One region of the Staphylococcus sp. AC872 genome, then DNA from elsewhere that is predicted to be linked to it. Evidence: predicted binding sites of a transcription regulator. Region 1 holds the regulator's gene; the other holds the start of a gene.
What was found. Region 1 encodes LexA, which represses DNA repair genes until DNA is damaged. Its sites were predicted from a motif close to CGAACATATGTTCG; they were not measured.
Positions count from the first base shown of each region.

Region 2: the regulator LexA is predicted to act here: its motif matches at 1,516-1,529, upstream of uvrB (excinuclease ABC subunit UvrB).

Region 1 is NZ_CEEDKW010000002.1:186,262-189,699, forward strand. Features, by position in the region: gene tkt (transketolase) at 1-577, opposite strand, end outside; gene ACZ267_RS03780 (DUF896 domain-containing protein) at 711-947, opposite strand; gene sosA (DNA damage-induced cell division inhibitor SosA) at 1,133-1,366, opposite strand; gene lexA (transcriptional repressor LexA) at 1,509-2,132, shown strand; gene ACZ267_RS03795 (CAP domain-containing protein) at 2,325-3,350, opposite strand; gene guaC (GMP reductase) at 3,364-3,438, opposite strand, start outside.
Region 2 is NZ_CEEDKW010000004.1:179,495-182,932, forward strand. Features, by position in the region: gene ACZ267_RS08075 (COG3942 and LysM peptidoglycan-binding domain-containing protein) at 1-357, shown strand, start outside; gene ACZ267_RS08080 (YfbR-like 5'-deoxynucleotidase) at 538-1,179, shown strand; gene ACZ267_RS08085 (CsbA family protein) at 1,185-1,412, shown strand; gene uvrB (excinuclease ABC subunit UvrB) at 1,744-3,438, shown strand, end outside.

The sequences.
Region 1 (3,438 bases):
CACCATCTAATGAAATATCATTTGAATCATATAAAACGATTAATTTGTCTAATTGGTTATGGCCGGCAAATGAAGCTGCCTCATGTGAAATACCTTCCATTAAGTCGCCATCTGACGCAAGTACATACGTATAATGATCAACTACATTGTAATTTTCTTTATTAAATTTACCTGCTAAATAACTTTCTGCTAATGCCATACCTACAGACATTGCAAAACCTTGACCTAGTGGACCCGTTGTTACTTCTACACCATCAGTATGTCTGAATTCTGGATGACCTGGTGTTTTAGAATCCCATTGTCTAAATTGTTTTAGTTCATCCATTTCTAAGCTACCAGATACATGTAATAAGCTATATAATAACGCCGAACCATGTCCAGCAGATAATACAAATCTATCTCTGTTAAAATAATCTTTAGATTGGGGATTAAAATTTAGGTGTCTTGTCCATAGTGTGTATGCCATTGGTGCTGCACCCATTGGTAAACCAGGGTGACCTGAATTGGCTTTTTCTATTGTATCGATACTTAAAGCACGAATCGTATCGATTGCTAATTGATCTTCTTTATTAAACATTATATTTTCTTCCCTTCTTCAAATAATACCTCAAATTAATTATAACTTATTTTAATATAAATTCATAAAGAAAAATCTGAAAAATCCCTCAGTTTTTCTATTAAAATAAATCTAAAATGATAAAATTTCACGCTTATTTTTCTTTCTTATTCTGTTGAATTTTCTTTAATTTTTCAGGAGTAACATCAGTACCCTCTGGATCTATCACTTTAGTGTTTTCTAATTGCTTTTTGAACCCTTCTATAAATGAATCAAGATATTGTTTTCTCAACTTAGATTGCTCTTTGGCTTCTTCGTTGGTTAAACCTTGTTCTTTCTTCTTTTTAGCTAATTCATTAATTCTATCAATATTTAAATCATTTTTAGACATTCAAATTCCTACTTTCATATCAATTATTGTTCAATTATATCCATAGTTAATTTCTAACCTTATATCATATATTTTTATATTCTTATAATAATATAGCGTTTATAAACCTTCCATAGAATATAACAAAAAAATGAGCATAACCAAATCGTTACGCTCACTTTTACTTTTTTATTCTATTTTAGTGTTTAGTGGGCTAATGCGAACATAGACCCAGATTTATGTTCGCTGTTCCCGTTATTATTAGGTGTTTGATGTTCATTTTGGTTAGCATTCTGATGAATTTCATGATCTGTCATTTCGTACGTTTGTTCTGAATGTGCGCTTTGATTAACACTTAAGAAGAATACTAAAAAGATAAGGCAAGATACTAAAAATACTGCTATATATGTTAAAAATGTCTTTGTTTGTTTTGTTAACATGAATCTCACTCCTAGAACGTTTGTTTGTATTTATAATTTAACAGAACAGATGTTCCATGTCAACACTTTAACGAACAAACGTTTGTTATTTACTATTAGAGATGCTATAATAAACTTAAATAAAACTAGGGAGTGCCTATATATGAGAGAATTAACGAAAAGACAAAGTGAAATATATGATTACATTAAGCAGATTGTTCAATCAAAAGGGTATCCACCAAGTGTTCGAGAAATTGGTGAAGCAGTAGGATTGGCTTCAAGTTCAACTGTTCATGGTCACTTATCAAGATTAGAAGAAAAAGGCTATATTAAACGTGACCCTACTAAACCTAGAGCAATTGAAATTGTTAGCGAACAATTAAATGATAATATTAGTATGGAAGAAACAATTCATGTTCCTGTAATCGGTAAAGTAACTGCAGGTATTCCAATTACTGCTGTTGAAAATATTGAAGAATATTTTCCATTGCCTGAACATTTAACTTCCACACATAATAGCGATATTTTTATTTTAAATGTTGTTGGAGACAGTATGATTGAAGCGGGTATTCTTGATGGCGATAAAGTTATCGTTCGTAGTCAAACAATCGCAGAAAATGGCGATATTATTGTTGCGATGACAGAAGACGATGAAGCGACAGTTAAAAGATTTTATAAAGAAAAGAACCGTTATAGATTGCAACCCGAAAATAGTACGATGGATCCAATTTATTTAGAAAATGTTATTGTAGTTGGAAAAGTAATCGGTTTATATAGAGAAATGTAATCATATTTTATCCTCATAACCCCCTATATATATAAAAAGGATTAGGCATCATGCCTAATCCTTTTTATTTTGATTCTTGTTCAAAACTTCTTTTACTTTTTCTAAGATATCAGGTTGTTGTTTTGATTTAGTTGACATTCTATCTACTTCCTTACAACTAATTAGTACCCCAACATATATTGTTTTAAACGATTAACCAGTATAATTTTCGGTCCAATATGGTTGTCGTTGATCATTAAAATCAACGCCGACGCCTAAAGTTGAGAAGCTATCATTTAGTATATTTTTTCTGTGCCCTAATGAATTCATTAGTCCTTCGTGAGCGTATATACTATTTTGTTGTCCATAGGCTAGATTCTCACCTGCGGCATTAAAGTCATGGTGATCTGCTTTCAATCGATCAAATGGTGATTTCCTCTTTAAATCTGTATGATCAAAATAATTATTTTCCACCATATCTTTGCTATGCTTTCTAGCAGTATTAGAAATGGATTTAGAATAACTTAACGTTGATAATTGTCTTTGTTTTCTCTCTGCATTAACAATATCAAAATCTTGTAATTCAAAGCTTTTTTCCAAGGATTTAGAAGGTGCACCATATTGCTCTTGAAGTCTATTTTCCATTTCATCACTTACTTGATATAACGCTGTGACACCATTCTGTTCATGTTTATCATAGAAGACAGTAGTATATATATGCTTTTTGTGAAAGACGTCATATTCATCGTTTTGTATTTCAAACCGCTTATTCCCTTTTTTCATTTCATCAATAGGTTTACCTAAACGATCTCTCACCTTATTTTTAGGGGTCGCATATTTTATTTTAGATTGCGAAGAGATTAAGTTTTGATTAGTGTACATACCGTTTACTCTATCTTTAATATAACTAATCATAACGAATTGGTTATAATCATCATCGTAATACGTATACCAATGTGTGCCATATTCATTAGAAGTGATGCGTCGTGCTTTACCTAATTTATCTTCCACTTCTTTTTTTGACATATTCATTTGAATATTATTTATGGCAAATTCTTGTTTATTCGGAACATCCAAACTTATATCTTCTTCATTAGAATCTCCAAATGCCCAATGATCTATCTGTTGTCTAACTTCTAATTGAACTTTTTCTAGTGGTTTCCATTCATTCAATGGCAGAAAAATGACTAAACATAAACATGCGACAAAAAATACGAGAAACTTTTTAATTGTAGTCACCTACCATAAGATACTAGTCTCTATCTCCGTTAAAAATTGAATTTCTAACAATGACATAATCTACAGTGCGTAGTGATTTTAAATCTTT
Region 2 (3,438 bases), on a different contig from region 1:
TTGTATTCTGTAAGTAATTCTGGCAATTTATATAATTATGGCAACTGCACATATTATGCATTCAATCGTCGTGCAGAGTTAGGTAAACCAATTGGAAGTTTATGGGGGGATGCTGGTAGTTGGGCAGTAAATGCTAGAAATGCTGGTTTCACAGTGAATAATATTCCAGTTGCAGGTGCAGTTTTCCAATCTAATCCTGGTACAAATGGTTCGGGTGGCTATGGCCATGTAGGCGTCGTTGAAAGCGTAAATAGTAATGGTACAGTTACAGTTTCTGAAATGAACTGGAACGGTGGATTTAATGTAAAATCTTACAGAACAATTACAAATCCAGGTAGCTATAACTACATTCATTAAATTTGAATACACACTAAAGTTATATAGCAGTAACGTAATTTATATTATTACGTTGCTGCTTATTTAATATTAATCAACTAAGTTGAAATCGCCATTAAGATATTACTTTTAATCATGATTTTGATTGGTATAATGAAACTAAGTATCATCTATGATTAAATAAGAAGGAGGCATCACGGAATGGGCATACATCAATATTACAAAAGACTCTCTGACATGGAAAAGCTTATTAGGTTGCCTGGTAAATTTAAATATTTTGAGCATAATGTGGCTGCACACTCGTTTAAGGTAACAAAAATTGCTCAGTATCTTGGCACTGTTGAAGAATATAATGGAAATGTTATAGATTGGAAGAGCTTATATGAAAAAGCACTAAACCACGATTTTGCAGAGGTATTTACAGGTGATATTAAAACGCCAGTAAAGTATGCAAGTAGAGAATTGAAAATGCTTTTTTCACAAGTTGAAGAAGAAATGGTAGAAAATTTTATTAAAGAAGAAATCCCTGAGCAATACCGTGACATATATAGACAAAGGCTACAAGAAGGTAAAGATGATTCATTAGAAGGACAAGTACTTGCTGTTGCGGATAAAATTGATTTACTATATGAAACATTTGGTGAAATCCAAAAACGTAACCCAGAACCTTTGTTTTTTGAAATATATGAAATGAGTTTAGAAACAATTATGCAATTCGATCATTTAGCTTCTGTTCAAGATTTTATTGATAATGTAATTCCTGAAATGCTAACTGAAAACTTCATTCCTAGAACAGAATTACGAGAAACTACGATGACAATACTTAATAAAAGAAACAGGTGAAATAAATGATTTGGTATGCATGTGCTGCATTTTTTCCTTGTATTTTAATAGTACTTTTTAGTGTCGTAACTAAAAACAAATGGATTGGTACCTCTGTTACTTTAATATTAATTGCGACCTCAATATATAAAGGCTTTTTCCATAGTGAATGGATTATATTTATTGATGTTGTATCATTATTAGCGGGTTATTTAATCATAGATCAACTAGAATTCCATAAGAGAGAAGAATAAAACTCAATTAATAAACAAACGGATTGAAAATAAAGTGTATAAAACAAGCATAGTTTGCTAAGCTATGTTTGTTTTTATTTATCTTATAATATAAAAATGTTAGCGAACAAATGTTTGTATTTTATGTTCGAGATTTGTTAAAATAGAAAATAAATTCAGTGCTAATATTTACGTTAACGATATCATCAAAATGATGTATGACAAGAGGTAAACTAGGGAAAGTAATAAGTAAATAACGTATTTAGTGACGATATTCTTTAGAAAAAAATGAGTTCACTAATCTCGAGTGATAGAAGTTGAGTTGTAAACAATACAGGAGGCGTATGTAGTAATGGTTGAACATTATCCATTCAAATTAAATTCAGAGTTCGATCCTCAAGGTGATCAACCTGAAGCAATAAAGAAAATTGTTAAAGGTGTTAAAGAAGGTAAGAGACACCAAACACTACTTGGTGCAACCGGAACAGGTAAAACATTTACGATGAGTAATGTAATACAACAAGTAGGTAAACCAACCTTGATTATTGCACATAACAAAACATTGGCTGGACAATTATATAGTGAATTTAAAGAATTTTTCCCGGAAAATAGAGTGGAATATTTCGTGAGTTACTACGATTACTATCAGCCAGAAGCTTACGTACCATCGACAGATACATTTATTGAAAAAGATGCGTCTATTAATGATGAAATTGACCAATTAAGACACTCAGCAACGAGCGCATTGTTTGAGAGAGATGATGTTATTATCATAGCAAGTGTGAGTTGTATTTATGGTTTGGGTAATCCAGAAGAATATAAAGATTTGGTTGTCAGTGTGCGTGTGGGCATGGAAATGGAACGTAGCGAATTACTAAGAAAACTAGTTGATGTGCAATATACTAGAAATGATATAGACTTCCAACGTGGTACATTTAGAGTACGAGGCGATGTGGTTGAAATATTCCCTGCTTCAAGAGAAGAAATGTGTATTCGAGTAGAATTTTTCGGTGATGAAGTCGATCGTATTAGAGAAGTGAATTATTTAACAGGCGAAGTTATAAGAGAACGTGAACATTTTGCAATTTTCCCAGCATCCCACTTCGTTACGCGTGAAGAAAAGATGAAAGTTGCAATCGAGAGAATTGAAAAAGAATTAGAAGAACGTTTAAAAGAGTTAAGAGATGAAAATAAACTTTTAGAAGCACAGAGATTAGAACAAAGAACTAATTATGACTTAGAAATGATGCGTGAGATGGGGTTCTGCTCAGGTATTGAAAACTACTCTGTACATTTAACGTTAAGACCACTAGGTTCTACCCCATATACATTGCTTGATTACTTTGGCGATGATTGGTTAATCATGATTGATGAATCACACGTGACACTACCTCAAGTAAGGGGGATGTATAACGGTGATAGAGCACGTAAGCAAGTTTTAGTTGATCATGGATTCAGATTGCCAAGTGCTTTAGACAACAGACCTTTAAAATTTGAAGAGTTTGAAGAAAAAACAAATCAATTAGTCTATGTATCTGCCACACCAGGACCTTATGAAATAGAACATACCGATGAAATGGTAGAGCAGATTATTCGACCTACTGGATTGTTAGATCCAAAAATTGATGTACGTCCAACAGAAAATCAAATTGATGACTTGTTGAGTGAAATTCAAGATAGAATTGATAAAAATGAAAGAGTACTGGTTACTACTTTAACTAAAAAAATGAGTGAAGATTTAACAACATATATGAAAGAAGCAGGAATTAAAGTTAATTATCTTCATTCGGAAATCAAAACTCTCGAGAGAATAGAAATCATAAGAGACTTACGTATGGGTACCTATGATGCAATTGTTGGAATTAACTTGTTAAGAGAGGGGATAGATATTCCCGAAGTTTCATTGGTTGTTATCTTAGATGCAGATAAAGAAGGATTTTTACGTTCCAATCGTTCTTTAATTCAAACAATTGGACGTGCAGCACGAAATGATCGTGGTGAAGTTATTATGTACGCTGATAAGATTACAGATTCAATGAGATATGCC